Regions from separate parts of the Sporolactobacillus sp. PKPK-6 genome, predicted to be linked through region 3. Evidence: riboswitches for the same ligand, from Rfam matches in the RefSeq annotation. Region 3 holds a riboswitch; each other region holds the start of a gene.
What was found. Region 3 has a riboswitch for S-adenosylmethionine ahead of AC1MBV_RS06840 (iron-containing alcohol dehydrogenase family protein). Riboswitches for the same ligand answer to the same signal wherever they lie in the genome.
Positions count from the first base shown of each region.

Region 1: linked by a shared signal. The riboswitch ahead of AC1MBV_RS03620 (methionine ABC transporter ATP-binding protein) and the one ahead of AC1MBV_RS06840 (iron-containing alcohol dehydrogenase family protein) in region 3 are both predicted to bind S-adenosylmethionine.
Region 2: linked by a shared signal. The riboswitch ahead of metE (5-methyltetrahydropteroyltriglutamate--homocysteine S-methyltransferase) and the one ahead of AC1MBV_RS06840 (iron-containing alcohol dehydrogenase family protein) in region 3 are both predicted to bind S-adenosylmethionine.
Region 4: linked by a shared signal. The riboswitch ahead of AC1MBV_RS10060 (O-acetylhomoserine aminocarboxypropyltransferase/cysteine synthase family protein) and the one ahead of AC1MBV_RS06840 (iron-containing alcohol dehydrogenase family protein) in region 3 are both predicted to bind S-adenosylmethionine.

Region 1 is NZ_JBWXPA010000001.1:744,594-748,792, forward strand. It holds gene AC1MBV_RS03610 (MetQ/NlpA family ABC transporter substrate-binding protein) at 112-951, opposite strand; gene AC1MBV_RS03615 (methionine ABC transporter permease) at 1,025-1,690, opposite strand; gene AC1MBV_RS03620 (methionine ABC transporter ATP-binding protein) at 1,683-2,702, opposite strand; SAM riboswitch class I at 2,855-2,968, opposite strand; gene AC1MBV_RS03625 (anti-sigma factor domain-containing protein) at 3,110-4,057, opposite strand; gene sigI (RNA polymerase sigma-I factor) at 4,080-4,199, opposite strand, start outside.
Region 2 is NZ_JBWXPA010000002.1:548,136-552,334, reverse strand. It holds gene metE (5-methyltetrahydropteroyltriglutamate--homocysteine S-methyltransferase) at 1-1,995, opposite strand, end outside; SAM riboswitch class I at 2,091-2,203, opposite strand; gene AC1MBV_RS13535 (putative bifunctional diguanylate cyclase/phosphodiesterase) at 2,424-4,199, shown strand, end outside.
Region 3 is NZ_JBWXPA010000001.1:1,428,480-1,432,678, forward strand. It holds gene AC1MBV_RS06835 (aminotransferase class I/II-fold pyridoxal phosphate-dependent enzyme) at 1-946, opposite strand, end outside; gene AC1MBV_RS06840 (iron-containing alcohol dehydrogenase family protein) at 939-2,060, opposite strand; SAM riboswitch class I at 2,181-2,290, opposite strand; gene AC1MBV_RS06845 (hypothetical protein) at 2,421-2,678, shown strand; gene AC1MBV_RS06850 (dihydroorotate dehydrogenase) at 2,953-3,870, opposite strand; gene fabZ (3-hydroxyacyl-ACP dehydratase FabZ) at 4,094-4,199, opposite strand, start outside.
Region 4 is NZ_JBWXPA010000001.1:2,050,268-2,054,466, forward strand. It holds gene AC1MBV_RS10055 (NAD(P)/FAD-dependent oxidoreductase) at 1-175, shown strand, start outside; gene AC1MBV_RS10060 (O-acetylhomoserine aminocarboxypropyltransferase/cysteine synthase family protein) at 262-1,566, opposite strand; SAM riboswitch class I at 1,689-1,793, opposite strand; gene AC1MBV_RS10065 (aldehyde dehydrogenase family protein) at 1,936-3,432, opposite strand; gene AC1MBV_RS10070 (Gfo/Idh/MocA family protein) at 3,567-4,199, opposite strand, start outside.

The sequences.
Region 1 (4,199 bases), 680 kb from region 3:
CAATTATCATAATAGAAGAATGAATAAAATATATAATATAATTTTTCCTGAACTAAATGAAAAATCGTCCAACAATTGCTGCTGGACGATTTTTTATTGTTCTTTATCTATTTATTCGGAAACAGGTAGAACCGCGCCTTTATATTTCTTATTGATAAAATCTTGGATCGTTTTAGAATGCAGCACATTGACTAGTTCTTTAATCGCTTTTTTATTTTGATCGCCTTTTCGCACGGCAATAATATTCGCATATGGAGAGGAAGCTCCTTCAAGGATCAAAGCATCTTTCTTTGGCTGCAATTTCGCTTGAAGTGCATAGTTTGTATTAATTGCATACAAGTCTGCCGCGCTGTTCTCATAAGCTTTCGGCAGAATGGCCGGATCGATCGGCTGCAAGAATTTCAGATGTTTGATATTGTCGAAATCCGTATAGTTCCCGTTTTTCTGAGCAAGTGTAGCAGCAATTGGATCAATACCGGATTTAATCTTCAAAAGTCCTTTTGATTGAAGAAGCAGTAAAATGCGTCCTTGTTCCGACTTGTTGTTGCTGATCTGGACCGTTGCTCCGTCTTTCACTTCATCAACACTCTTGAATTTCTTGGAATAGATACCAAATGGTTCGATGTGGATTTTTCCTGCATTAACCAAATCCGTATTGTTTTGCTTATTATAAAGATCAAGGAATGGAACATGTTGGAAATAATTAGCATCCAATTGTTTTGATGCGAGTGCTTTGTTTGGCAGCACATAGTCCTGGAATACTTTTACCTTCAGGGTAATACCTTTCTTTTTTAACAATGGTGCGGCTTGCTTGAGAATTTCAGCATGAGGCACTGCCGACGCGCCAACAGTCAATGTTTGATTTTTCTCCGACTTTCCTGTTGATTGTCCGCATGCGGTAAGAATGAGAGCAAAAGCAAGAACTACAGCAAATACGATTGATTTTTTCATATTAACTCCCCCAAGTTCTGTTTGATTAATTTTAGTTACCATCATTTGTTTAATAAGTCAGCTTTTATGCTGTCTATCTCTTGTCAACACGGCGAGTAATATGATCGCCGACATACTGAATAATAAAGACAATCACTAGAATAATCACGGTCGCGATAAACGTAATTGTATTATTATTTGCTTGAAAACCTTCATTATAAGCAATAGTACCAAGTCCTCCGGCACCAACGACCCCGGCCATTGCCGTGTTGCCAATCAGTGCAATCAGCGTAACGGTCATTCCGGAAGATAGTGACGGCAGTGCTTCAGGAAGAAGTACTTTCCAAACAATTTGCCACTTGGTTGCACCCATTGCCTGAGCCGCTTCAATGACTCCCTTATCTACTTCTCTTAAACCGATCTCAACCAGCCGGGCATAAAACGGTGCCGCTCCGATAATGATCGAAGGCAGTGCCGCACTCGCTCCAATCATGGTCCCAATGATAATCACCGTAAGCGGGATCAAAAGAATGATCAAAATAATGAAAGGGATTGATCGAAACACATTGACGAATGAAGCAATAAACCTGTAGATAATCTGATTCTCATAGAGTCCGCCTTTTGCCGTTAAGTAAAGTAAAAGCCCTAAAGCGACTCCTAAAAAAAATGTAAACACACCGGAGATAGCTGTCATATAGAGCGTTTGACCGGTAGACAGCCACATACTTGGCCAATCAACATTTTGTAACCACTCAAACATTTTCCTTTGTCACCTCAACTCTCACGCCTTCTGAACGCAGAACGTTGATCGCTTTTCTAATGGATTCTGAAGCCCCTTGAATGGAAACGATTGTATGCTCCGATTGAGTGTTCGCTCCGTATGCTAATCCAAGCACCTTTACCGATAGGTTCGTGTTCCCGAGCAGCCGCGATAAGCTGTGTTGAAACGTGGCTTGGTCAGCAGCCGAAAGACTGATTACAGTTCCCTCAGTATGTATCACATCGGAAACTTTGATTTGAATCGGTGTACTTTTCCCAGTATGGTTGCCTACGAATTCTTGAGTAATGGTTTGTTGCGGATTCGAAAACACAGACTCAACTGTTCCTTGCTCAACAATTTTACCGCCGTCAAGCACAGCCACACGATCGCATATTTTTCGAATTACAGTCATTTCATGAGTAATCAGTATGATCGTCAGTCCAAGCGTCTTATTAATTTCCGACAGAAGGGTAAGAATTGAATCGGTTGTTTTTGGATCAAGTGCCGATGTCGCTTCATCACAAAGAAGGACCTTCGGATTGTTAGCCAGTGCTCGTGCAATGCCTACACGCTGTTTTTGACCGCCGCTCAGTTGTGATGGATACGCAGACTCTTTGCCTTCAAGTCCAACCATCCGAATCAATTCGGCAATCCGATCTTCTCTTTGTTTCTTTTTCAGCTTCGTTAATTCTAATGGGAAAGCAATATTCTCAGCAACAGTCCGCGACCACAGCAAGTTGAAATGCTGAAAGATCATTCCAATTGACCGACGTTCTTCACGCAGCTGGCGCTCATCCAAGTCTGTAAGACTTCGACCATCAATCGTGATCGTTCCTGACGTCGGTTTCTCAAGCAGATTAATCATCCGAATGAGTGTGCTCTTGCCGGCACCGCTATAGCCAATAATGCCGAACACTTCCCCTTCCTGAATAGCAAGGCTAACATCCGATAGTGCACGCACCGGACCCTGATCAGTCCGAAACGTTTTTTCAACATTGCTTAATTGAATCAACTTCGTTCACCGCTTTCAATTATTACAGTCGTAAAAACTTATCCTACGTTTTTACTTGGCATTTAATCTGTATTCTACTTGGTGGCATCCCTCTCTCCGATTTTTGTTTCAACCAATAAAAAAACCCGCCTTGAGAGAGGTGGGATTCGCCTCTCTCATCTGTCAGAAACATTTGTTTCTGAAGGAATTAGCACCTTTATTGCAACGATCTGCAATTAGGTTGCCGGGCATCATCGGGCCAGTCCCTCCGCCTCTCTGGATAAGAGTTTTTCTATTCAATTGAGTGTTAATAATTTACCACGCATAACTCAAGCTGTCAAACCATTTTTTCTCTTAACAGATACCCGATTATGCATATTAAAAAATCCAAGCAGATGTTTCTCTGCTTGGATCTTCATAGACAAAAATCAGGCATAACCCGCTATTCGAGTGTTCAAATAATTATAGCTGCTGTTCTCCCTGCTTTTAGCCGCCTCACCGACCTGAAAAGGATTTTGAAAGAGCGGTTTAAGTTGATTGGCCCTAAAGGACGCTTGCTCCGTAGATGGTCTGCTTCCTTGAGTATTATTCCGTTCTCTAATCAACGAATGCCATGGCAGTGAAACAGCTCCTGATACTTCGCGCATCTTCTCAGTGGATAATTGTTGGGCATCTTCAAGCGAGAGCGTCTTGCCGTACGCATTCGCTTGCAAATAAAGCAGATACTTTCCAACAGACAGGCCTCGTGCTTCGGCATCCTTTTTTCGTTCAAGAGATGCTTGAAGCCACTCAATTCCAATTCCGTTCGCTTGAAGGGATTGACTTGCTCCGCGATTAAAAGATGCGGTCAAGCCCTCTGTAAATACTGATTTTTGCGAGCGGCCGATTTGATTCGTCAAAACTGTTGTAACTAAACAAAGCGATCGCTTATCTGAAACGCCTTCGTTCCTCAGTTTTGAGAAGAGTGCTGAACTGAACTGCTGAAGAGGCATCTTTTGGACGACAGGGATACTCTGAAGCAGTTGTCTTGCTTCACTGTTTAAAGGCTGTACAGAGATAACCTGCATATTACGATCTACACTCGCTTCGATACTTGCCTTTAAATCAAAATACACATATGCAGCTACCGGCCCAGGAGGCGCATAAGTACTATGCGACAACGGAATAAAACAAAGCAGCGAAAATCCAAGTGCGATGATCGGCGTCAGTATCGATTTGGGAAGAAAGTTAAATCGGGCAAGGTGTTTGGAACGTACCGTTTGTCCAATAGAAAGATCAGCCATGCGTCTGAGCCTGACCGATTTGAAGTCGCCTTCATCAGTCAGAATGACAGCACGCCTCCCCTTTTTGGACACGAGTACACCCTGATTAATCAGTTTTCCTCCCCACCTTTCTCGGTCACTGAACCGTTTCTAATTCCGGTTCAATATATGACTTTAATGCACTGAACCCGCCAATATAGATCAGCGACAATGCTATTATATATTTTCGATTCCTTTCAATCGTTTTGCGGCTACA
Region 2 (4,199 bases), on a different contig from region 3:
CAGCGCGTCGATGGTGTCGATGATTTCATCAAATTCAGAGTAGCACATATGCGTATGAATTTGTGTGTCATTATTAACAAATGATGTTGCCAGCCGGAATGAGTAGACGGCATCATGCAGATAGCCCGGTTTCTTGTCTTCCTTCAGTGGAAGACCTTCTCGAAGTGCCGGTTCGTCAACTTGGATCATGCGGATATCCGCTTCTTCAAGTGCGTGCACTTCTTTCTTTAAAGCGAGCGCAATTTGGTTGAACACGTCACCTTGACTGATGTCGTCACGGACGAATGACCAGTTGTAGATCGTGACCGGTCCGGTAAGCATACCTTTTACCGGCTTATTTGTCAGTGACTGAGCATAGGCGCTTTCCTTCACCGTCATTGGATCTTGCCATGATACATCTCCGAAGATCAGCGGTGGCTTAACACAACGCGAGCCATAGGACTGAACCCATCCGAAACGTGTAAAGGCAAATCCGTTCAGCTTTTCGCCAAAGTACTCAACCATGTCGTTTCGTTCGAATTCACCATGGACGAGGACATCAATTCCGAGATCTTCCTGAATTTCGATCCATTTCGCCGTTTCATCTTTAATAAATTGCTCATAGCGTTCTTCGGACCATTCGCCGCGTCTCCAATTACGTCGGGCCTGACGAACTTCTTTCGTCTGAGGGAAGCTCCCGATTGTTGTTGTCGGCAGTGGTGGCAGATTGAAGGCATCGGCTTGCACCTGCTGACGAAGTTTATAAGAGCCGGGGCGCGACGGCAGTTCCTCGTCTAATTGATCAATTTCTTTTTGAACTTCTTTATTGTTGCGGTGTTCGGATTGCTGTAGTGTCTGCAGATCTGCACTGTTTTTCTGAAGGGCACCATAGATGGCGGCTTCGCTTTCATTAAGCCCTTTCGTAAGGTAAACGACCTCGGTCAACTTTTCATCGGCGAAGGAAAGACCGTTCAGAAGCACAGGATCAAGATTGGTTTCATTTGAGATCGTGACCGGTACATGGAGCAGGCTTGATGACGGTGTGACCCACAGATTCTCGTGATACTTAACTGATGAGAGCAGTGTCTGCAGTTCAGTAAGTGTCGCCTTTAAATCTGTCTTCCAAATATTTCGACCGTCTACAACGCCTGCAGCCAGTACCTTGCCTTCAGGGAATCCATAGGCTTTGATCGATGCCAAATTTTCTTCTTTGCCGTAAACAAAATCAAGACCGATACCGTCAACGGGCAATTGAACGACAGCTTCGTAATCATCAATCGCCTCAAAGTAGGTTTGCAGAAGAAGCTTCAGTTCAGGCACACCATTTTTAATAAAATGGTAGGCTTTCGCGAACGCAGCAAGATCTTCTTTGCTCTGTTCCTTGACAAGAATAGGTTCATCGATCTGCACCCATTCAGCCCCGGCTTCTTTCAGTTCTTGAAACACCTGTACGTACAATGGAAGCAGTGCGTCAAGCAGTGTATTAAAATGATCTGGATCATAACCCTTTGACAGCTTTAACAGCGTCACCGGTCCGACAATAACGGGCTTGGCGACGATACCGAGCTCATTCTTTGCTTCATTAAACAAATTAAGAAGGCGGTTTTCCGTCAGATAAGGTTTGGTTTCATTGCTGATTTCCGGAACAATGTAGTGATAATTTGTATTAAACCATTTGGTCATTTCCGATGCTTCTGAATTTTTGTTTCCACGAGCAATTGAGAAGTATGTTTCAAGCGATAGTTCTTTTTCATTTGATTTAAAGCGGTCGGGAATTAAACCGAAAAGAACAGCCGTATCAAGGACATGATCATAAAGGCTGAAATCTCCAACGGGAATCAGATCAACTCCAATGTCTTTTTGTTTTTTCAAATAGCTTAAGCGCAGTGTTTTAACCGTATCTAGAAACGTTTCTTTCGAAATTTTACCGGCCCAAAATTGCTCAAGTGCCTTTTTCCATTCTCTTTTTTCGCCGATTCTCGGGTATCCGAGATTCGCACTTAATACTTTACCCATGTCTTCATCCTCCTGTAATCTGCATAACAAATTTTTCGAGGGGGAAAAACAAAAGGCCTCTCTATTTTAGAGAGGCCTGAATTATCATCCGCACCCTCTTATCTTCCAAGATTCTAAAATACCAATCTTGCTGGAATTAGCACCTTTTCATAAAATGAAAGGTTGCCGGGCTTCACAGGGCCAGTCCCTCCGCCGCTCTTAATAAGAGTTTAATTAAGTTAATTTGAATACTAACATGGAATTTGGGATTCGTCAATGCTTTACTTCGACAACGCAAGTGGATTGAATCATTTAAAAATAGTTTAAAAACAGCAAGATCTGCACGCAAAACATATTCACATTTTCACTTCATCTGACGATAAAGAGAGTGAGTATGTCTCTCAAACATGAACGAACAGCAGCGAAGACACAATGAGGGTGGATACGAAATGAGTGAGCAATTTAATCGAGACAGATGGCTGAAGGAAGTGGAGAAGCAGATCACTGATCAATCGATCACAGATCATTCTGTTCTAAAACGGATTCGACTGGCACAAATTCATAAACTGGATCTGCAACTGTTGAAATGGATGCGTCCATATCTTATGAATTATTACGTTAACATTGTCAATCAAATGAGCCAACATGTACTCGATTTATATAAAATACAGAGCACGGTTCCGTCTCAAAAGACAAAAGAATACTTGAAAAATATGTATGCAGAACAAACTCGGCTTCTTTTCAACGGGTCTCTTGATCGGAGCGTTTTAGTACATTGCGAGCAAAATGCAGTTTTTTTTCTTGACCATGAGTTAAGCATTGCAAATCAAATTGCTCTTTTTAGTTTGTACCGTCGAGCGCTTATTGAAGCGGTCGAACATGAGGTCAATCATCCTGAACAGGCTTTATTTCTATCCGAATCTTTAGATAAATTTCTAAGTCTAGAGCAGCAATTGATTCTGGAACGTTATCAGCAGCTGAAGCATGAACGTGAACTTGAAAAAGAAGAGGTTATTCGCTTCAGAGCCTATCATGATGCACTGACCGGGCTTCCCAATAATTTGGTTGCTGAAGAATCGGTTGTCGATTTGGTCAAAGGATATAAAAACAGCAATCGGTCGTTTTCATTACTGAAAATAAACGTCGACCGATTAAAAATAATTAATGAAATTTTCGGTCGACAAATAGGAAATGAACTGTTGATCGCTTTATCCGGGAGAATGAAGGGAGCTCTTAAAGACTTCAATGCAGAATTGTATCGGATCAGCAGTGATGAATTCATGATTATCTGCAGAGACTGCTTGAATAAGCGCGGCTTGACACATCTCATCGAAACATTATTGCGGACAACCGAACAGCCCTACCATATCGACGGAAAAGAGATCTATGCAACATTCAGTATCGGCATCTCACAATTTCCGTATGATGGACGTTCGAGCATTCAAATATTGGCGAGTGCGGAAGCAGCACTAAGAGAGGCAAAGAAAAGCAGCAGAGAAAGTTTTTTCTTTTATAATAATGAACTTCACCAGAAGCTGCTTATGAAGCTGAATACGGAAAATGAATTGCAATCCGCATTATATAATCATCAATTTGTGTTATATTACCAACCTCAGGTTGACGCATGTACCGGCGCACTGATTGGTGTAGAGGCTTTGGTTCGGTGGGAACATCCGGAACGCGGCATCGTTCCCCCAAGCGCTTTTATTTCGGTTGCTGAAGAAACAGGAATAATTCGTGACATTGGCTGGTGGGTGCTTGACGAGGCCTGCCGGCAAATGAAGAAGTGGCAGGATCGCGGTACTCCCAAAGTACCCATTTCTGTGAATCTCTCGTTTAATCAATTTCATGATGATTCGTTAGTCAAACGGGTATGCTTCGCGTTAGAAGCAAGCGGTCTTCAACCTGAATATCTTGAGCTGGAGATTACTGAATCAACGATGGCAGAGGATTTGGAACGATCCATCAGGCTATTAAAAGAAATTCGGGCACTGGGAGTAGGCGTCAGTCTTGACGACTTCGGTACTGGATACAGTTCGCTCAGCTATTTGAAGAGCCTGCCGATCAATCAGTTAAAGATTGATCGTTCTTTTGTGATGGATATTGCACAAAGTAATCAAGATCAAGCGATTGTAACCGCAATTGTTTCGATGGCTGAACATCTATGGATCGATGTTATTGTTGAGGGAATTGAGACTAAGGAGCAATTGCGTGCAATTGAATCG
Region 3 (4,199 bases):
AACCGAGCGCAGTCAATTCTTTGATTAAGTAGTCCCGACGTGATTGATAAAGTGCACGAAGCTCGGCTCGCTGACGTTCCTGAGTGCCAAGAGCGAATGCCGCGGCATCCTGCACAGCTCCGAACACGCCGCCGACGTTGTTGACCAAATAGTGATTCAAATGCTTAATCAGTGATGCGTTGCCTGCCGCGAAGGCAACTCGCCATCCTGCCATATTAAATGTTTTAGAAAATGTATAGATTTCAATGCCAGCTTCCTTTGCTCCAGGTGTCTGCAGAAAGCTGCGCGGCGCTTCTTCTTCGAAGCCGATATCGCCGTATGCGAAATCATGGACAACGGCAATGTGATTCTGTTGTGCATAATCGACGGTTTTTTCGAAAAAGGCCGCGTTTGCCGAAGCTCCGGTCGGATTGTTCGGGTAATTCAGAAACAGCAGCTTTGCCTTTTCACTCACGTCTTGTGGCACACGCGTGTAATCGGGCAAAAAATCGTTCTTCTCAAGCAGAGGCAGAGAAGCCGCATGTGCTCCTGCCATCGTGACGCCGATCTCATAGCCGCCGAATGCCGGATCAGGAACAAGTGCTGTGTCGCCCTGATTGAGCAGTGCCAGCGAGATTGCCGTCAGTGCAACAATCGATCCGTTAAATATGGCGATTTCGCTGTCCGGATCAAGATCGACTTGATAGTTTTTTTTATAAAAATCCGCGATCGCCTGCTTCAGCTTCTGTTTGCCTCCGTAGGGCGGATATCCTTGATTGGCCGTTTCTTTCGACGCTTGATGAAGGTTGCTCACGATTTCCGGAAAGGTCGGCTGATCGGGATTCCCGCGGCCGAGATTGATGACATCGAGGCCTTTTTCCTTCAGCGCCTTGATCTTTTTGGCTTGCTGGGCGAAAAATTTCGGTTTAAGTGCCTGCAATCGCTCGGATGCTGCAAATTCAGTCATGAGTCGTTCCCACCTTTTCTGCGTGCTGCGCGCGTGCCTCAAGTTTTTCAATCGCCGTCCGGACGCGCTCTGCTGTCACGTCAAAGGGCAGTTCGTGAATGCGCGAGTCCGAATCGGTCATGTGACGGGCAAGGCTGCTCAGCTGCTGCTCGTTGCCGAGTGAAAGTCCGACCTGAGCTAGCTTCGTCGGCAGGCCGAGATCCTGATACAGATCAAGGACTTGTTTTTGTTCCGCCATCTTGCTTTCGAGTTCGAGCTGAAGCAGGATTCCATAGGCAACCAAGGTGCCATGTGGTGCGACTGCTTCGAGTCCGAGAAAGGTCGAGGCGTTAAAAAACGCATGTGCGCCGACGCTTCGGCCATGTGCTTCGGCTAATCCGCCGACGAGTCCGGCAGCGATGAAAATGGTGTCGATGACTCTTTGAAGTGCAAGGCTTGCTGTTTTTTCTTTCACAGCGTCAAGCGCCTGCCTTCCGTTTTCAAAAACAGTATCGCGACAGGTTTTGGCGTAATTAAAGCTCAGTTGGAGCGGCAGGCTCCGTTCTTCCTGCGGAATTTTGCTCAGACGGACGCGTGCTTCATACCATTTGGCGAGCGTGTCACCAAGGCCGGACCGAAACGCCTCGATTGGTGCCTCGGCGATAATTTTTGGTTCGACAAGCACAACGTCGTTTGATTTCCGATGCCTCAGCGTTCCAAGCCGACTGCCGTCTTCTTTATAGACGATGCTGATCGGTGTAAAACTGGCACAGTTCGAGGCAAGTGTCGGCAGCAGCACGCATGGAATGGACTGCTGCGCGGATACCGCTTTGACGGTATCGAGAATTTTCCCACCGCCGACACCAATGATGACATCGCTCGAATGCTGAATGCTTAATTGCTTAATGCGTTCCATTTCGCTTTCCGAGCATTCGCCTTGATGCACAGCTTCAGCAACGTTGGTAAGCTGGTCCAGCGGGAGATAAGGCTTAGCTGCCTCCCATGATCGATGTCCGTGAACCAGTAAGACGTTATGCCACCGCCTGTCATTCAGAATTTCGGGCAGCTGTTCAAACGCGCCGGGTTCATTGCAATAATACTCAGGCCCGAATCTTTGAACCACATGTTCACTCATCTTGTTCCTCCCTCTTTTCCATTATTCCAATTTCTTAAAGGGAGATTTTTTGCTCATGTGTAAATTAAAAAAGCTACTTTCCGCGATAAGAAAGTAACTTTTACTGAGCGTAAACGTTGACTCTTATCTTCCAGTACCGCCCAAGCGGTCTGCTAGATTTAACACCATACACCTAAGTGCTGGTTGTCGGACTTCATCGGGCTAGTTCCCTCCGTCGCTCTCGATAAGAAATGGAATTGTGATGTTAGTATATGGCCTAATCCCCAGTTTGTCAATATGATTTATTTAAATTAAGCAGCATTCCCGATTTTTTCATAATTGAGATGCTTGAGTTTGTGCATTGGGAGTGGGGGGCGTGCATTGATTGGGGTTTTTCGTGCATTGAACCATGATTATCGTGCATTGGATCACTGGTTTCGGGCATGGGGGGCGATCCTGAGCCCGGTTCGTGCGTTGGCATCGTATTTTCGTGCATTGGACTCGGGTTTTCGTGCATTGAACCATGATTATCGTGCATTGGATCACTGGTTTCGGGCATGGGGGGATCCTGGCCCAGGTTCGTGCGTTGGCGTCGTATTTTCGTGCATTGATTGGGGTTTTTCGTGCATTGAACCATGATTATCGTGCATTGGATCATGAATTTCGGGCATGGGGGGGATCCTGGCCCCGGTTCGTGCGTTGGCGTCGTATTTTCATGCATTGGACGGGTTTTCGCGCATTGATTTAGCGATTTCGTGCGTTGAATCTCATTTTCCGTGCATGGGTTCTGGTCCTTGTCCCTGGTCGTGCATGGGCATTGGGGTTTGCTATGTCATCATTCAATTTCACACAGCATTGAGCTAGTTTTTAAGCAACAAAAAAAGCGCGGCACTGACCGCGCTTTTTATCTGCATCAGCTGAGGTCTACTTGACCGATCAGGCTGGAGACGGAATGGATATCTTCGCGTATTAAATAGTCGCGAATCTGGTTGATGATTTCAATCATCGCAGCGGGATTGCGGTAGTTTGCGGTCCCGACCTGGACTGCGGCAGCACCGGCGAGCAGCATTTCAATTGCATCGCTGCCGGTCATCACACCGCCGCTGCCGATGATCGGCAGATGGCTGATTTGGTGCACTTGAAAGATGAGGCGCACAATCAGCGGCTTGATTGCTGAACCTGAAAGTGTGCCGATGACATTGCCTAGCTTCGGCTTGCGCGTGTTGATGTCGATGGACATGGCTGAATATGCGTTCGCCACGGTGAAGGCATCCGCGCCGCCCTGTTCAGCGGCGAGTGTAATTTCCTGAATACGCGAGACGGACGGCGACAATTTTGCGATCAGCGGCTTGTCGGTGACGTTTCGAATTTTGCGGATTAAGCTGTAGGTTGACTCGCTGAGCAGTCCGAACACTTGTCGATTGTCATCACTATTCGGACAAGAGAGATTAATTTCAAAACCGGCAATCTTATCCCATTGGTTTAACTTTTCGGCAGTCTGAGCGAATTCATCAACGGTTTCTCCGGAAAGATTGATGATCAGCGGCGGTTGATAGGGTTCATACACCGGCAAAACGCGTGCTTCAAAATATTCGATATCCTCGCTTTGAAAGGTCACGGAGTTCAGCATGCTGCCCTCCGCCTCGAAAATGCTTGAAGCCTGCTCTTTGCTGTGTTTGTTCATGGAAATACTTTTCGGAATAAACGCACCGATTTGGTTGGCGTCGAAATCCGGTTTACTTGTTAACTCAAATGTTCCGCAGGCGGGCATGACCGGACTGGTCAGCGTCAGCCCTGCAAAATTAACGGAGAGGTCAGGTTCTTGACTCATCTTTGACCACCCGAGTTTCTTAAGCTTGCTTCTGTCTCTTTATTCATCAACTTACTCACTCCTAATCTTGATGCTTCTTTCTTTACCTTCTGGTGTTGGTCGGCGAGCTTAGGTGTTGTCAGTATAAAGGACTGGTTGGGAAACTTCCAGAGAAATATCTTCCAATTAATCCGTGAAAATAGAACAGACGTCCGATCGAATCGTGACGTCTGAATGTTCAACGTTATTCTGCTGCTTTCAGGGCAAACATCATTTCTGCTTCGCAGGCGACTTCGCCGTCAACGGTGGCGACACCTTTGGCTTTGGCGAAACCGGCACGGAAGCGAAGA
Region 4 (4,199 bases), 620 kb from region 3:
TATGGGCACCGTGTGTTCGCTTGGCCGCAATGATGCGGTCGGAGAAATTATGGGCAGAAATCTCAAAGGCCGACCGGCATCCATTATGAAAAAAGTGATTGAAAACCGATCGCTGGCAAAAATCGGCGGTGTTGAAACCATGATAAAAAAAGGGAGATTCAGCCTGAACAAATAAAAAATAATAAGGAGCCTGCAAACTAAATCATTTGCAGGCTCCTTCTAGTTAATAACCCCCGATAGCTTTACTCTTTGTCTATTCTATTATTTAGCTGCGACCGCGTCCGGAACTTTTGCCAATGCCTGTTCCAGATCATAGATGATGTCGTCAACGCTTTCGATACCAATGGATACACGAATCAGTTCGGGTGTTACACCGGTAAAGGCCTGTTCTTCCGCAGTCAATTCAGCATGTGTCGTGCTTGCCGGATGAATGATCAGCGATTTTGCATCGGCCACATTGGCGAGCAATGAGAACAGCTTTACATTGTTGATTAATGTCTTACCCGCTTGTAGTCCGCCTTTCACGCCAAATGTGAAAATGGATCCGGGACCTTTTGGAAAGTATTTTTTTGACAGTTCTTTGTATGGGTTGCCATCAAGTTCAGGATAGTTTACCCATGTGATTTTCGGATGATTGTTTAAAAACTCAGCAACTTTGCGTGCATTTTGAACATGGCGTTCCACACGCAGGGAAAGAGATTCCAAGCCTTGCAGGAACAGGAATGCATTCTGCGGGCTGACTGTTGCGCCTGTGTTGCGCAGCAGCTGAACACGTGCTTTTGCAGCGAATGAAGCAGGTGCGAGATCAGCATAGACCAAGCCGCCGTAGTTTTTGTCCGGTGTCGTGAAATCAGGGAATTTGCCACTTGCCCGCCAGTCAAATTTTCCTCCGTCAACGAGAATGCCTCCGATAGCAGTTCCGTGGCCACCAATAAATTTCGTAGCAGAATGGACAACGACATCTGCGTCGAATTCGATTGGACGAACGAGGTAAGGTGTTCCGAAGGTGTTGTCAACAATGAGAGGAATTTTATTTTCGTGTGCGATATTGGCAACGGCTTCGATATCGAGAATATTGATTTTCGGGTTACCAATCGTTTCACCGTAGAGTGCTTTTGTATTATCACGGATTGCTGCGCGGAAATTTTCCGGATCATCCGGATCAACGAATGTGACATCAATACCGAGTTTTTTCAAAGTGACATTGAACAATTCATACGTACCACCGTACAAGGTAGAGGCAGCAACAATATGATCACCGGCATTTGCAACATTCAAAATGGCGTACGTAATCGCCGCAAGTCCTGAAGAGGTGGCAAGAGCTGCGGATCCGCCTTCAAGCTGAGCAACGCGCTGTTCAAAGACATCTTCAGTTGGGTTCATAATGCGTGCATACACATTGCCCGGCCTTTTCAATTGAAAGAAGTCTGCTGCTTCGTCTGCATCCTTGAATACAAATGAAGTAGTCTGATAGATTGGTACGGCACGTGCACCTGTTGCAGGATCAGGCACTTGACCTGCGTGTACCTGCAAAGTCTCAAAACCATATTTTCTTTCCTCTGCCATGTTCATCTCTCCCTATGTTCTTTAAGTTTTACATTAAATAAAATCTTAGAAAAAAGGGTGCGCAGATTAAAAGACCGCTTCCCGCAGAGTAGATAGGGAAGCGGCCTTATTCGCCGGTTCTTTTCTTATCTGCCAGAATTTAATCTGCTGGAATTAACACCATACACATCAAACGTGCTGGTTGTCGGGCTTCGTCGGGCCAGTCCCTCCGCCACTCTTGATAAGATTTATTTAATTGTGTACAGTTTATCGTGCTGTGTTTTATTTGTCAAGCAATAAATACAAGTAATTTGATATGTTTAATCAAAAATAAAGAAAAAGGCGAATGCGTGAAGCATTCGTCTCTTTCTGATAGAATGACAGACCTGATTAATAGAGACCGTCAACTGTTTCTTTTGTGCTGATGTAGATATTCTTCGTTTGCGTATAAGCATCAAGAATACTCTTATACGTTTCACGGCCGATACCGGATTTCTTGTAGCCGCCGAATGGAGCACCTGCAGGAAGCTGGTTGTAGGTGTTGACCCACATACGACCGGTACGTACGCTGCGAGCGACACGGAGTGCCTTGTTGATATCTTGTGTCCATACCGCACCGCCAAGACCGTAATCCGATTGGTTTGCGAGTTTAATTGCTTCATCTGCATCTTTAAATTTGATAACCGTTGCAACCGGTCCGAAGATTTCTTCCTGAGCGATTCGCATGTCGTTATTTGCGTCTGCAAGAAGCGTTGGGGCCATGAAGACACCTTTATCGAGGTTGTTGTCCGTCAGCTGGCATCCGCCGGTCACAAGCTTTGCGCCTTCATCCTGGCCGATCTTAACATATTCCAAGATCTTTTCCAGTTGCCGTTTGTTGACTTGAGCACCCATTTGAACGCCGTCTTCCCAAGGCAAACCGACATTAACTTTCTCGAATGCATCTTTTAGTGCGCTAACGAATTTATCATAGATGCCTTCTTGAACGAAGATTCGTGAACCTGCACAGCATACTTGGCCTTGATTGAATAGAATGCCGAGCTGTGCGCCTTCAATGGCACGTTCCCATGGAGCGTCATCAAAGAAAATGTTGGCCGATTTGCCGCCGAGTTCAAGGGTTGCCGGAATCAAGCGCTTTGCAGCTGCCGCGGCAACTTCATAACCGATTTGGGTTGAGCCGGTGAACGCAAGCTTTGCAAAGCCGGGATGATGCAGCATATAATCGCCGGAATCAGAGCCGCGTCCGGTAATAACATTCACGACTCCTGCTGGGAGTGCCTGATCGAAAATTTTAGCCAATTCGAGCAGACTCAGTGATGTTGAAGAAGATGGGTGAATGACAACCGTGTTTCCTGCTGCAATTGCAGGAGCAATCTTCCAAGCGGCCATCAGCAATGGGAAGTTCCAAGGAACAATTTGCCCAACGACACCAATAGGTTCCTTTAGATTGATGGTCAATGTATTTTCGTCAAGTGCGTTAGCCGTGCCTTCTTCGGAACGGATAACACCGGCAAAATAGCGGAAGTGATCTGAACTTGCCGGAACGTCAATTCCCTTTGTTTCACGAAGCGGTTTGCCGTTATCTAATGTTTCAACAAGTGCCAGGTGATCAGCGTTTTCATCAATTAAATCAGCGATCTTAAGCAACAGAGTACTTTTCTCTTGAACGCTGACATCCTTCCATGTGTCAAATGCTTTTGTAGCTGCTTCCACAGCTGCGTCTACATCGGCATGACTCGCGTCAGTGAATTCAGTCAGCTTTTCACCGGTGCTAGGATTGTAGCTTGCTATTTTTTTACCTTCAGAGCCTTCAACCCATTTACCGCCGATATATAGTTTGTATTCAGTATCTACTGCGTGTTCCAGGACTGTGTCTTTAATACTCATTGCACATCTTCCCTTCAAAATTTAGTGTAATTAATATCACATGTCTATTGTAATGCAGAGTTTCAAAAAATAAAAAGAAAACGCTCTCTATTTTTAAAACAAATGCAAAATGCTAATTGTAACGGATGCGACTGTTACTCAAATGGATAGCGGATGCCCCATTGATCACGCACGTTGGTCATAATTTTCATCACACTGTCGGTCAGCGGAAGTGTTTGTTCATCAATTTCTCGGTTTACTGCAGCATTCATGTAATCGTATTCATAAACCATTGCCTGATCAGTGCTTCCGGCTTTAAGTGTTTCCGTGCGACCATCCGGATAGGTAATGGTCGCTTGATCAGCTCGCGGAAAATTGTCCACAGTTATATAAGCTTTATCTCCGGTGACAATTCCCCGTTTCGGCAATTTCGCTCTCATCGTGAGTGTAACAACAGCCATTTGGTCATCCGGATTTTTTAAAATAATGCCGGATTGTTCATCGGCACCGGTCTCGAATTGTTTGACTGTGGTCAAGATTTCATTAGGCTGGCTGCTGAGAAAGAAACGCGCAAAGGACAGGGCGTATGCACCAATATCAAGAAGTGCGCCTCCTGCGAGATTCATATTGAAGAAACGATTGTTTACGTCATATGGTTTTAGGCTGCCGAAGGTAACGTTCACCATTTTGACTTCGCCAATGGCTCCGCTCTCGACGACTTCCTTCAGCTTTTGATAAAGTGGCATGTGATAAATCGTCATTGCCTCGGCAACAATCAAATTCTTTTG